3 regions of the Streptomyces sp. NBC_00876 genome follow, and region 3 is predicted to be linked to each of the others. Evidence: riboswitches for the same ligand, from Rfam matches in the RefSeq annotation. Region 3 holds a riboswitch; each other region holds the start of a gene.

Region 1 (4,601 bases), 4.2 Mb from region 3:
CTCGGCGGCACGGGCGTTGGGCGCCCGGACGGCGCCGCGCGGGGCTCCGCGGTCGGCGTGGGCGGCGCCGCGGCCGCCCTCCGAGGCGTCGTAGGAGGCGCGTTCGGCCGGGGAGAGGCGGGCCAGCAGCCGCTGCGCCTCGGCGAGCTTGGTGCGGACCGTCGCCTTGTGCCTGCGCAGGTCGGCCTGGCGGGTCGCTAGTTCGGTCAGCTGCCCCGCGGCCTCGGCGCGCAGCTGGGACACATCGGCGACCTGGCGCTCCACGGCACGGAGCCGGGTCGCGCGGCGCTCACCGGCCCGTTCCACGTAGGAGGCGCGTTCGAGGTACTGGTCGGGGTCCGAGGAGAGCGCCAGCTGGACGGCGGGGTCGAGGCCGCCGGAACGGTACTGCGCGGCGGCGTACGAACCGAGGGCGTCCCGTGCGGTGTTGAGCCGCTCGGTCCTGCGGGCGGCCTCGTCGCGCAGGGCGTTCACGGACCTGGCGGTGGCGGCCGCCTCCACCTTCGCGCCGTTGTACTGCTCGGTGGCGACCTCGGCCTCCCGGTAGAGGCGGTCCACCTCGGCCCTGACCTGGGCGGTGGTCGGCGCCGGATCGGCGTGTGCGGATCCCGGCAGCGCGGCGGCGGCGGTGGCGGCGCCGGCGAAGGCGAGTGTCGCGGCGGTGCGGGCAGCAGAGCCGGTGTACGGGCGCTGCTTGGGTTTCCGGTGCGCTGCCACGAGGGCGGGCGTCCTTCCTGTCGACTGCCCGCCGGGGCCTACCGGCGGACCCGCCCGGGTCCGCCGGCGGGCCGCCAACAGGGGGAGCGGCCCGCCGCCGGAACCCCGGCGGGGTGAGCGGCGGCGCCGTCCGGGTGCGGAGCGGGCGGTGAGCCGGTCACCTGGAAAGGGACGCTAAACCCGGGGCACGGGGAAGAGTCGTAATGATGCTTATTGCCCGAATTTAGCGCTGTGTTGTCGTTGGCTGACCGGAAAAATTGCACCAGAGTAAGGCAATTGGTGCATTCGCCAGTTAAGCGGTCGGTAAGGCTCACCCGCCTGCGAAGTGCTGATATGGCCGCAGCTAGGCTGCGGAACCATGCGTGTACTCATCGATGTCTTCGTCGCCCTGCACATCATCGGCATCGCCGCCCTGCTGGGCGGTTTCCTCACCCAGATGAAGGCGATGGGGGCGGGCACGGCGCGATTCGTCCCGGGCATGCTGCACGGTGCGCTGACCATGCTGGTCACCGGAATCGCCCTGGTAGGGCTGAACCAGGCCGACGACCACCCGGTGAACAACGTCAAGATCGCCATCAAGCTGCTGATCCTGGTCGTGATCCTCGGGATCGTCTACGTCAAGCGGGACGAGGAGAAGGTGGACAAGGGCCTCTTCGCGGCGGTCGGCGGGCTGACGGTCGTCAACATCTTCATCGCCACGCTCTGGACCTGAGCAGGGAGCACGGCCGCGAAAACGCTGCTGCCCGGACCTGAAGAGGTCCGGGCAGCAGCGTTTTCGCGCTTCAAGGCCGCCTAGGACGGCCGCACGCTGCCGTAGATCGGCATGTAGTAGATCGACTCCTCGCGCACGTTCGCCCCCGGCTTCGGCGCGTGGATCATCATGCCGTCGCCCTTGTAGATGCCGACGTGGCTGATGTCGTCGTAGAAGAAGACCAGGTCACCGGGGCGCAGATCCGCCGTGGCGACCCGGGTGCCGACGTTCACCTGGTCCCAGGTGGTCCGGGGGATGTCGACGCCCGCGGCCTTCCAGGCCGCCTGGGTGAGTCCCGAGCAGTCGTACGAGGCCGGGCCGGTCGCCCCCCAGACGTACGGCTTGCCCAGCTGCGCACGGGCGAAGGCCAGGACCTTCTCGGCCTTCGTCGTGGCGCTGCTGTCCGAACCGGACCCCGTACCGGAGCCCGAACCCGTACCGGTGTCCGTGCCGCTCCCGGTGCCCGCCTCCTCGGCCTTGCGCGCGGCCTCCGCCTTCGCGGCCGCCTGCTTCTTCGCCAGCTCCTCGGCCTTGCGCTCGGCCTCCGCCTCCTTCTTGCGCTCCAGCTCGGCCAGGCGCGCCTTCTCCTCGGCGGTCAGCTTCGACAGCAGCGTGCGGGCCTCGGCCAGCTTCGTCCGGACGTTCTGCTTGCTGGTGCGCAGCGTGGCCTGCGACTCGGTGAGCGTCTCCAGGCTCGCCACGGCCTCGGCGCGCTGCTTGGACGCCTTCACCTGCTCCGTACGGAAGTCCGTGACGGCCTGCTGCTGGCGCGTGGCCATCCGGTCCATGAGGTGGGTCTGGTCGAAGAACGACTGCGGGTCGTCGGCCAGGAAGAACGTGGCGGTCGGTGCGAGGGCGCCGTCGCGGTACTGGGCCGCGGCGTAGGTGCCGAGCGTCCTGCGGGCCTCGTTCATCTTCGCGGTGCGCTTGGCGACGTCGTCCAGGAGCGTGTCCACCTTGGAACGCTGCTTGGTGGTCGCCTCCTTCGCCTGGTTGTACTGCTGGGTCGCGGTGCCCGCCTGCCGGTAGAGGTCGTCGACCTTCTTCTGTACGTCCTCGATGCCGGGCTTCGGGGCCGGCGCGGCCAGCGCGCTCTGCGAGGACAGCAGGGTCACCGATGCCAGCGCGGCCGAGGTGAGCCCGACGGCAGGGGCGGTGGTGCGCACCCGGGGGCGCGGTTTGCGATGCGACGCCAAGGCCGGCATCTCCTTCCGTGGACCGCCTACCGGGTTAGCTGTCGGGTTCGGGCGGAACGGAAGGCTGCCCTACGGTCCAGGTGGGGGATGCGGACCGATTCACCCCGGTGCTGCGTGTGGGTCCCCGGTTCCGGACTCCCGCTGCGGGCAGCCCGGATTCGGCGTGGACCGCCCGCTCGGCGTGGTTCGCCTTGGGGGTACGGGCCGTCCGAACGAGCACGCTAGCCAACTCATGGTGCCGCTGTGAAGGTTGATGTTCGATATGCCCGATACATTTTCGTGACCTTGGCGCATCGGGGCGGTCCGGGCAGGCGGGATACGGGATTCCCCTACGCAACGCGGTCCCCGTATTGCTGTGCGTGCCCGGACTCCGGTGCGCGGTTCGGCATGCGGCCCCTGGGTGTCGGTGCGGCGCTCTAGACTCGGACAGCGATGAGCAGCCTCTTTGACGACAGTTTCCTGGCCGGCCTCCAGCACACGGACGAAGGCCCCCCGCCGCCCCCCGAGGACTCCGCACCCGAAGCGGTGCCGGAGGACCTCTTCGCGGGCGTGTTCGACGGGCCGCCGCCGCCCCGCGACGCGTACTACCGCGACGGTGCCCACCGCCCGGTGATCGACGCCGCCGCGCTGCTCGACGGGCTGAACACCGAACAGCGCGCCGCCGTCGTGCACGCCGGTTCGCCGCTGCTCATCGTCGCCGGAGCCGGTTCGGGCAAGACCCGAGTGCTGACCCACCGCATCGCCCATCTGCTGGCCGAGCGCGGGGTGCACCCGGGCCAGATCCTGGCGATCACCTTCACCAACAAGGCCGCGGGCGAGATGAAGGAGCGCGTCGAGCAGCTCGTCGGACCGCGCGCCAACGCCATGTGGGTCATGACCTTCCACAGCGCGTGCGTACGGATCCTGCGCCGCGAGTCGAAGCGGCTCGGCTTCACCTCCTCGTTCTCGATCTACGACGCCGCCGACTCCAAGCGCCTCATGGCCCTGGTCTGCCGCGATCTCGACCTCGACCCGAAGCGCTTCCCGCCGAAGTCGTTCACGGCGAAGGTCTCGAACCTGAAGAACGAGCTGATCGACGAGGAGACCTTCGCCGGACAGGCCGCCGACGGATTCGAGAAGACCCTCGCCCAGGCCTACGCGCTCTACCAGTCCCGGCTGCGCGAGGCCAACGCCCTGGACTTCGACGACATCATCATGACGACGGTGCACCTGCTCCAGGCGTTCCCCGACGTCGCCGAGCACTACCGCCGCCGCTTCCGGCACGTCCTCGTCGACGAGTACCAGGACACCAACCACGCCCAGTACACCCTCGTACGGGAGCTGGTCGGCCCGGCCGGTCCCGAGGACGCCCCCGCCGAGCTGTGCGTCGTGGGTGACGCGGACCAGTCGATCTACGCCTTCCGCGGCGCGACCATCCGCAACATCCTCCAGTTCGAGGAGGACTATCCGAACGCGACCACGATCATGCTGGAGCAGAACTACCGCTCCACGCAGACGATCCTGTCCGCGGCCAACGCGGTCATCGAGCGCAACGAGAGCCGTCGCCCGAAGAACCTCTGGACCAACGCCGGCTCCGGCGCCCGGATCACCGGATACGTCGCGGACACCGAGCACGACGAGGCGCAGTTCGTCGCCGACGAGATCGACCGGCTGACCGACGCGGGCGACGCCAAGGCCGGCGATGTGGCGATCTTCTACCGGACGAACGCGCAGTCCCGTGTCTTCGAGGAGATCTTCATCCGCGTCGGCCTGCCGTACAAGGTCGTCGGCGGGGTGCGCTTCTACGAGCGCAAGGAGGTCAGGGACGTCCTGGCCTACCTCCGGGTCCTCTCCAACCCCGAGGACACCGTCCCGCTGCGCCGCATCCTCAATGTGCCCAAGCGGGGCATCGGCGACCGCTCCGAGGCGATGATCGACGCCCTGTCCCTGCGCGAGAA
Region 2 (4,601 bases), 2.3 Mb from region 3:
CGGAGCGGTGCGACATCATGCACTTGAAGCCGCTGCGCTGGGCCAGCTCGACGGCGTCCAGGGTCTCGGTCAGCGAACCGATCTGGTTGACCTTGACGAGCAGGGCGTTGGCGGAGCCCTCCTCGATGCCGCGGGCCAGGCGCTCCGGGTTGGTGACGAAGAGGTCGTCGCCGACGATCTGCACCTTGGCGCCGAGCTTGTCGGTGATGACCTTCCAGCCGGCCCAGTCGTCCTCGTACAGCGGGTCCTCGATGGAGACCAGCGGGTACGCGGAGACGAGCTCCTCGTAGTACTCGGTCATCTCGGCGGCCGAGCGGGACTTGCCCTCGAACTCGTACTTGCCGTCCTTGTAGAACTCCGAGGCGGCGACGTCGAGCGCGAGCGCGATGTCCTTGCCCGGGGCGTAGCCGGCCTCCTTGATGGCCTCGACGATGAGGTCGAGGGCGGCGCGGTTGGACTCCAGGTTCGGCGCGAAGCCGCCCTCGTCACCGAGACCGGTGGACAGGCCCTTGGTCTTCAGGACCTTCTTCAGCGTGTGGTAGACCTCGGCGCCCCAGCGCAGGGCCTCGGAGAAGGACTCGGCGCCGATCGGCGCGATCATGAACTCCTGGATGTCCACGTTGGAGTCGGCGTGCGACCCACCGTTGAGGATGTTCATCATCGGGACGGGCAGCAGGTGCGCGTTCGGGCCACCGAGGTAGCGGAACAGCGGCAGGTCCGAGGCCTCGGAGGCGGCGTGGGCCACGGCGAGCGAGACACCGAGGATGGCGTTGGCGCCGAGGGAGCCCTTGTTCTCGGTGGCGTCCAGGTCGAACATCGCCTGGTCGATCAGCCGCTGCTCGGTCGCGTCGTAGCCGACGAGCTCCGGGCCGATCTGCTCGATCACGGCGAGGACGGCCTTCTCGACGCCCTTGCCGTGGTAGCGGTTGGGGTCGCCGTCGCGAAGCTCAATGGCCTCGAACGCACCGGTGGAGGCGCCGGACGGAACAGCAGCACGGCCCGTGCTGCCGTCGTCGAGGCCGACCTCGACCTCGACCGTGGGGTTTCCGCGGGAGTCGAGGATTTCCCTGGCTACGACGACGTCGATGGACGGCACGAGGCATCTCCTTCTGGGATATGACGCTGGTGGTGCAGGGTCGCTTTGGCCTTGCGACAAGAGCCTAACCGGCTCGGCCGTCTCAGTCGGCCGACCGCCCGTCCCCTGGGACGAAAAAGGACCCAAGTACGGGCAGAGTGGGGCGAAAGACTAGAAATTTACTGACCAGTAACTACAACAGTTGAACGATCAACGCAGAAACCGGCAGACCCCGGCCCGGCACGCACGGGGGGAGGTGCGCGCCGGGCCGGGGCGGCCGGAGTGGTCGGCGAGGAGAGAGCGCGACTACCGCGTCAGCTCGCTACTGCTACTTCGTGAGGTGCAGCTGCTGACCGGGGAAGATCAGGTCGGCGTCGTCGACGATGTCCTTGTTGAGCTTGAAGAGCTGCTCCCAGCCGCCCTTGACGTCGTGGTCGGCAGCGATCTTGCTCAGGGAGTCGCCGGTGACGACCTTGTACTCGCCGTCACCCTTCTCGACCTTCTCGCCGGTCGGGGTGGTGACGGTCTTCGACTCGGCCTTGGGGGCGGTCGAGCGGTCCGAGCGGTTGGTGGAGGGGGCCTCGGTGCGCTCGGCCTTCTTCGGCGCGGCCTGCTGGACCGGCGCCGACTCCTGCTTCGGGGCGGCCTCGGCCTTGGGTGCGGCCTCGGCCTTGGCGGCGGAGGAGCCGGTGTCGACACCCGGGTCGACACCGTCGTTGCTCAGGCTGCCGGCGCCGGCGCAGGCCCAGGCGCCCGGGCCCTGGAGGTCGAGGAGCTTCTCGGCGGTGGCGATCTGCTGGGCCTTGGTGGCCAGGTCCGCACGGGCCGCGTACTGGGTACCGCCGGCGGCGGCCCAGCTGGACTGCGAGAACTGCAGGCCGCCGTAGTAGCCGTTGCCGGTGTTGATGGACCAGTTGCCACCGGACTCGCACTGGGCGACGGCGTCCCACGTGGACACGGAGGCGGCGGAGGCGCCGGTCGCACCCATCAGGGGCACGGCGATGGCGGCACCGGCGACACCGGCGAGCGTGGCGATACGGACGGCCTTGGACGGGCGACGGTGCTTGTTGCCCTTGCTGTTGAGCAGCATCGAGACTTCTCCTCACCGACGCCTACGAGGTGAGCTGTCGGGTTCGGGCCAAGTGAGTTGCCCGGTCGCACGTCCTAGCGCACGACTTCACCCCAAGCCGGTCCTGATGCGTCTTACGACGATCGGGCCCGGCGCTTACCTGGGTCCCCCGCTCCTGCCTACGGCGCTTTACGCGTCTGTTCCCTTCGACCGACGGCAGGATTCGGCGTGACGATCGACGGGGCCCGCGGTGCGAGCGGTTCCGACCGTAAACACAGGCAACCCCCACATTCAAAGATGGACATACCGGATAAACGGCCCTTACTTGCATCCGATGAACCAGCGTTTCCGCAGGTGGGAACGGATGCGGAGGGAGCTCCCGGACAAGACACGCCAGTTGACGCAAAGAGACCCATGTCTCACTTAGTCAAAAGTGGGACATAGGCCTCTTAACTACCCCAGTTTTGTGGGTGTTCTCAGCTGTTGATCAGACCGCGCTCATCCGGCCTTCACACCGAGATCAAGGCTCTGGCCAGGCAGGATGAGGTCCGGATCGGAGCCCACCTCCGCCTTGTTGGCCTCATAGAGCTCCGTCCAGCCGCCGGGCAGCTTCTGTGCATCAGCAATCGCCCACAGGTTGTCGCCGGGGCGGACGGTGTACGCGCCGTCGGCCGCCTTGGCGCCCGTGTCGCGTGCGCCACTGTCACCGCGCGAGGCGTGCCGCCCCGAGTCGCGTCCGGTGTCGCCGCCGTCCTCCCGGGCCTCCCCGGAGGCAGGGGCGCCGCGGTGCTTGCCGGCAGCCTTCCCCTTCTCCCGCGCCTGGCCGGACGAGCCCGCCGAGGGGGTGGAGGACGGCTCCGAGGACGGTGAGGCCGATGCGTCCGGCGCGGCGTCCTCGCCGGCCCCCTCACCCTTCGCGTCGTCCTTCGCGTCGCCCTTCGGGGTCTTCGCCGCCCCCGAGGACGCGTCGTCCGCCGGATCGGCACCCAGGGACGCGTCGGCGCTCCCGGAGGGGTCGGCGGACGGCGTGCCGCCCGGGTCGACGCCCGGCAGGCTCCCGTCCACCGCGAGCCCGGAGATGACCGCACAGCTGGGCCACGCCTTCGGCCCCTGGTCGTCCAGGACCTTCTCCGCCACGGCGATCTGCTGCGAGCGGCTGGCGAGGTCGGCACGCTCGGCGTACGACTCGCCGCCGTACGCCTTCCAGGTCTCCTGCGAGAACTGCAGGCCGCCGTAGAAGCCGTTGCCGAGGTCGGCACTCCACATGCCGCCGCTCTCGCACTCGGCCACCCGGTCCCAGGTCGAGGCCTCTGCGGCGTGCGCGCCTGCCGCACCGAGCAGCGGGATGGCGATGGCCGAGCCGGTCACGCCTGCGGCGACGATGATGGCGGGTGCCTGCCGAGGGCGACGGTGTCTGCCGTTAGCGGAGCCCATGGGGATGCCTTCCGTGTGACTGACGAGTGACTGGTGAGTCGAACGGTGAACCTAGCGGGACTCGAACGTGTGTCACAAGTCGATGCAGCAGAGATCACGTGAAAGTCACAGAGTTGACAGAGTGTCACCTTCAATGAGCGCCGGCCCCGGGGTGAACTCCACCGGCAGGGTGCGCAGTCCACGCATGATGAGCCCGCCACGCCACCGCAAATCGGCAGGATCTCCCGCAAGTCGCAGGTCCGGAAGGCGTTTCAGGAGTGTGCCGAGCGCGGCCTGCCCCTCCAGCCGGGCGAGCGGCGCCCCCAGGCAGTAGTGGATGCCGTGCCCGTACCCGAGGTGCTGATTGTCACGCCGCGCAAGGTCCAGCGCGTCCGCCCCGTCGAAGCGTTCCGGGTCCCGGTCGGCGGCGGCGAGCACCACGAGCACGGGGTCCCCCTCGCCGACCCGCTGCCCGCCGATGGTCAGCGGCTCGGTGGCGTAGCGCCAGGTGGCGAGCTCCACCGGGCCGTCGTACCGCAGCAGTTCCTCGATCCCGGTGGCCAGCAGCTCCGTCTCCCCCGCGGCCAGCGAACGCTGGAGCCGCTCGCGCTGCTCCGGGTGGCCGAGCAGGGTGTGGACGCTGTTGCCGATCAGATTAACGGTCGTCTCGAAACCGGCAAACAGGAGGATAAAGGCCATCGCGGCGGCCTCGTTCTCCGTCAGGTGCTCACCGTGGTCGCTCGCCCGGATCAGCCCCGAGATCAAGTCGTCGCCCGGGTCCTCGCGTTTGCGGTGGATCAGTTCGAGGAGATAGCCGCGCATCTTCTTCACGGAACGGGCCACTCCGCCGCGCGGGCCGCCGCCGTGGCGGATCATCATGCCCGCCCAGTCCCGGAAGTCGTCCTGGTCCTCACGCGGAACGCCGAGCAGGTCGCAGATCGCGTAGATGGGGAGCGGGAAGGCGAACTCATGGATGAGGTCCGCCTCCCCCTTCTCGATGAACGAGTCGATGAGGCGGTCCGTCAGCTCCTGCACGCGCGGTGC
Region 3 (4,601 bases):
CGCTGGCCAAGGAGTACGGGGGCCGGCTGACCGTCACCCCCACCCCCGACGGCGGCAAGACCGTCTGGATCGCGCTGCCGTGGCACGTGCCTGTCCAGCAGTGAGCGGTGCCGTGGAGGGTTCCCGTCCAGCAGTGAGCGGTGCCGTGGAGGGTTCCCGTCCGGCAGTGAGCGGTGCCGTGGAGGGTTTCCGTCCGGCAGTGAGTGCTTCCGGCGGCCGCCACGCTCACTGCGGCGCCGCGGCCGCCCGTCCGAAGCCACTGCGCAGCAGGGCCCGCAGCGTCGCCGCCGCGGCGCTCGTCCCTTCGCCGCGGTGCACCACCGAGATCGTCCTGCTGAACGCCGCCGGCTCCAGCCGCCGGACGGCCAGTGGCGTCGGCGACATCGCGGCGACCATCTCGGGCACCACCGCCATCCCGATGCCCGCACTGACCAGGGCGCACACCAGCGCATAGCCGGGCGACTCGCAGACCACCGCCGGCAGCGCCCCCGCCTCGGCGAGTGCGCTCTCCACACCCCGGCGCGGCGGATGGGTGGGCGCGCTGCTGATCAGGGGCCGGCCCGCCAGCTTCGTCACCGGGAGCCGACCGCTGCCGTCGGACAGGACCTGTCCGACGGCGGTGATCAGCACCAGCTCCTCGATCAGGAGCGGCTCGGCCAGGACGCCCGAGGGCAGCGCCGTCGCGGCAGCGGGCTCGTAGGCGTGGGTCAGCGCCAGATCGACCTCGCCCGCCGCCACCGCGGCCACCCCGTCCGGCGGCTCGTACTCCGTGACGACCAGCTCCACGTCCGGGTGCGCCCGGCGGAACGCGCTCAGCACGGGGGGCAGCAGATGGATACCCGCCGTGGTGAAGGTGCCGACCCGCAGGCGCCCGCCGGAGAGCCCGGCGAGACGGGCCAGTTCGTGACGGGCCTGATCCATCTCGTCCAGGACCCGCCGGGCGCGCCCGGCGAGCAGTTCGCCCGCCGCCGTCAGCCGGGCCCCCCGGTGGTGGCGCACCAGCAGGGCCGCCCCCGCCTCCCGCTCCAGCTTGGCGAGCTGCTGGGAGAGGGCCGGGGCGGTGTAGCCCAGGCGTGCGGCGGCCCGGGTGATCGAGCCGGCCTCGGCGACCGCCACCAGCGCCGCGAGCCGCGTCGGGTCGTACATTAAGCATTCCTTTTGGCAGACCCAGGAGATTGCAAGTACATGCTAAAGGCTCCTGGGGTCCAGGGTGGAGCCATGGACGCACAACTGACCGCCTTCATCGGGGTCGCCGCCGCCATGGTCGCGCTGCCCGGCGCCGACTTCACCGTCGTCGTACGCAACGCCCTCGCCTCGCGGGCGGCGGGAGTGGCGACCGCGCTCGGAGTCGCCGGAGGGTTGCTCGTCCACACCGCGCTCGCGGTCGCCGGACTGGCGGCCGTGCTGGTGGCTGTGCCGGTGCTGTTCCGGACCGTCCAGCTCCTGGGCGGCGCCTATGTGCTCTATCTGGGGATCAGTGCCCTGTACGCGGCCAGGCACCGCACGGGCCGGGCGCCGGGCCCCGGGGACGGGGCGGACGGCGGGCGGGCCGTCGACGGGACCGGGCGTGCCCTGCGCCAGGGATTCCTCACCAACGCACTGAACCCCAAGGCGCCCGTACTCTTCCTCAGCCTCCTTCCGCAGTTCGTCCCGGCAGGGGCCGCGCCGCTGCCCAGGACACTGCTGCTCGCCGCGATCGTGGTGCTGCTGGCGCTGATCTGGTTCCCGGCCGTGGTGCTCCTGGTGGACCGCCTGGGCCGGTGGCTGCGCCGGCCGCGTACCGCCCGGGCGATCGAGGGCGGCAGCGGCGCGGCGCTCACCGTACTGGGGCTGGTCCTGGTGACCGGCCCGCTGCTGCACTGACGCAGGGGCCCGGTCCAGGACGGGGAAGGGGCCTCAGCGGACCCGTCCGTAGTAGACGCTCTTCGACCAGATCTTCTCCAGCCGGACCACGGCGCCGGTCTTGGGCGAATGCCAGATCTTCCCGCTGCCCGCGTAGATGCCCACGTGGTAGATGCTGCGGCCGGAATGGAAGAAGACCAGATCGCCGCGCTGCCGGTTGGAGGACGAGATGTGGCGGGTCTTGTTGTACTGCTGCTGGGCGGTGCGCGGGAGCGTCTTGCCCGCCTTCTTGAACGAGTAGAGCGTCAGACCGGAGCAGTCGAAGCGGCTGGGGCCCGTGGCGCCCCAGCGGTACGGCGCCCCCTTCTTGGACGCGGCGACGTTGAGCGCCTTCATCGAGTGGGTCGCGGCCTGGGCCTCGGCCGCGGCGCCGGGAACGAACAAGGTGCCGCCGACGGCGGCGAGAGTCATCACCGAGGCCGTCGTGGCCCGGGCAAGCAGAGACGGGACATGAACCTGCGCAGACATGCGCAACCCTTCGTCAGCCGCCTGTGAAGGATGACCTGTCGGGTTCGGGCTGGCGAAGTTGCCCGGCCGCGGATGCGGCTTCACCCCGAGGGACGACCGGAAATCCGGTCGGCCCGTTGTGCTCGGGTCCTCCACTCCTGCCGATCCACTCCTGTCGACCAGGCATCCGGACGGCGGCAGGACTCGGCGTCCGCCCGGACCGCCCCGCCGCGGTGGCGGGGGCTTGTCGTCCCAGGGATCTTGACTCACCGAGTGCCTGATTTCCGAGGTGAAACGACGATATGTGAGGCTCATCACCACTGACCCGTTCGGGTGGACAGGTGGCTATTCGGGAAACTGCCTGCCCGTGCCGACCGGTGCCGTACCAGCGAAGAAACGGGAGATTTCACCCACCGTCCACCTCGAAAACGCAAATTGAGTTGTCCCTCGTGCGAGCTAACGCCTACGCCGAACGAGCGAGAAAACTCGGTCCCCCCGCCGGGCGTGTCGCGGTGGGGGAGCCGGTCAACTCGGCGGGGCGGGGGGCACGATGACCCGCGCGGCGCGCCGTTCCCCGTCCAGCACGCGCAGCGCCCGGGTCAACGTGGCCGTATGGATCAGTGCTTCGCCCCGCGTGTGCATCAACGCGAGCGCGTCCCGCAGCGCGACCGAGTGCGAGGCCAGCGCCTGGGCCGCGCGCAGGGCCTGGTAGGTGTCGCCGCCGCGGGCCGGATTGATCCGGCCCACCTGGTCCAGGACTTGCAGGTAGCGGTCGATGAACTCGCCCTCCGCGCGGGTCAGGGCGGGCAGTGGCGTGAACTCCGGGGGCGGCATCGGGGATTCACCGCCCGGTGTGCGGCGCCGGCGACGGTCCGCGGTTCTGCAGGATGTGGTCGATCAGCCCGTACGCCTTGGCTCCCTCGGCGTCGAGGATGAGATCGCGCTCGGTGTCGGCGGTGATCTGTCCGGCGGAGCGGCCGGTGTGACGGGCCAGCATCCCGGTCAGCGTGTCGCGCATCCGGGCCACTTCCCGCGCCTCGATCTCCAGGTCGGAGGGCTGTCCCCGTACCGGCTCGGCGAGTTCGGGCTGCTGCACCACCACGCGGGCGCCGGGCAGGGCGTGCCGTCGCCCGGGGGTGCCCGCCGCGAGCAGCACGGCCGCGCCTGCGCCCGCCTGGCCGAGGCAGAAGGTCTCCACCTCGCAGGAGAGGTACGCCATCGTGTCGTAGAGCGCGGTCATGGCGCCGAACTCGCCGCCGGGAGAGTTGATGTAGAGCGAGACCGGCCGGTCGGGCGCGTCGTACTCCAGATACATGAACTGCGCGATCAGGTCATTGGCGGCCGTGGCGTCGACGGGTGTGCCGAGGAAGACGACCCGTTCGGCCAGCAGTTTGGAGTACGGATCGAGGGTGCGGGTTCCCTGGGACGTGCGCTCGGTGAACTCGGGCAGTACGTAGCGGGCGGCGGGGCGGTGCATGGCGGGGCCTCTCCTCCGGGGTGCCGGGCGCCGGAGGGCGACGTGCACCTGTCTGTAGAAAATGTACAGGACGTACAGAAGATTGTGATGGGTAGGCCCTGGTGATCCACTGAAATCCCCGGGACGGATGCTGTTCTGACTGTTCGTGAGGGCGGACATCCCGCCAAATGCTGGACGCCTTGGTCATCAGGCTGCTTCGCCCTCGCTGAAACCGAGTGGGAAGTGAGGCGGTCCGAGGTGATGCCGGGCCCTCGGGGCTCGGGTGGAGCCGGGCAGCGTGTCGGCACGGAGCTCCAGGACCGGGCTTGTGACGCCGGGGTGACCCGCGCGACGCGGCCGGGGCGAGGTGTGCTCGCGGCTGAGGTGGCCCACGGGTCATTGGGCGGCATGGGTGGTGCACCCCATGCGTGCGGCGACTCCGACGGCTCCTGCCGGCCGGTGACCACCCTGCTTCGGACGAGTCCGAGCAGGCTGCCACGCGGCAGCCGCCCCCCACGAGGACGATTGCTGTGGGCCCCGGCCCAGGCGCCGGCCAACCGGCCTTGAAGCAACCTCGACCCCACGGGCGTGGACTAGATCCTCGGCGGGCTGCAGGCGGACATGACTCTGGACCTCTGCCCTCTGATCCGGGTGCCCCGAAGTGTCCGGGGCCCGGGATCAGGCGTGGCGCTCGCTCTCACCGACGGCGCGGCCCTGCCGCGCCCCGAACCGGCCGACCGGCTCCGGCCGGGCGCGCCGTCTCGCACGGCGCGGGCCGGACGAGAACGTGCGGGAG

The links. Region 3 has a riboswitch for cyclic di-AMP ahead of OG782_RS04360 (C40 family peptidase). Riboswitches for the same ligand answer to the same signal wherever they lie in the genome.
Region 1: it holds a riboswitch for cyclic di-AMP, as region 3 does, so the genes downstream of both, OG782_RS23105 (NlpC/P60 family protein) here and OG782_RS04360 (C40 family peptidase) in region 3, are expected to answer to the same signal.
Region 2: it holds a riboswitch for cyclic di-AMP, as region 3 does, so the genes downstream of both, OG782_RS14345 (transglycosylase family protein) here and OG782_RS04360 (C40 family peptidase) in region 3, are expected to answer to the same signal.

Annotation. Positions count from the first base shown of each region.
Region 1 covers NZ_CP108800.1:5,227,600-5,232,200, forward strand. The annotation lists gene OG782_RS23095 (NlpC/P60 family protein) at 1-717, opposite strand, end outside; gene OG782_RS23100 (hypothetical protein) at 1,076-1,429, shown strand; gene OG782_RS23105 (NlpC/P60 family protein) at 1,510-2,673, opposite strand; cyclic di-AMP (ydaO/yuaA leader) riboswitch at 2,672-2,838, opposite strand; gene pcrA (DNA helicase PcrA) at 3,097-4,601, shown strand, end outside.
Region 2 covers NZ_CP108800.1:3,286,197-3,290,797, forward strand. The annotation lists gene eno (phosphopyruvate hydratase) at 1-1,096, opposite strand, end outside; gene OG782_RS14345 (transglycosylase family protein) at 1,404-2,165, opposite strand; cyclic di-AMP (ydaO/yuaA leader) riboswitch at 2,170-2,341, opposite strand; gene OG782_RS14350 (transglycosylase family protein) at 2,643-3,578, opposite strand; gene OG782_RS14355 (cytochrome P450) at 3,684-4,601, opposite strand, start outside.
Region 3 covers NZ_CP108800.1:1,021,278-1,025,878, reverse strand. The annotation lists gene OG782_RS04375 (ATP-binding protein) at 1-104, shown strand, start outside; gene OG782_RS04370 (LysR family transcriptional regulator) at 226-1,146, opposite strand; gene OG782_RS04365 (LysE family translocator) at 1,219-1,863, shown strand; gene OG782_RS04360 (C40 family peptidase) at 1,897-2,370, opposite strand; cyclic di-AMP (ydaO/yuaA leader) riboswitch at 2,374-2,569, opposite strand; gene OG782_RS04355 (hypothetical protein) at 2,875-3,183, opposite strand; gene OG782_RS04350 (ATP-dependent Clp protease proteolytic subunit) at 3,191-3,826, opposite strand.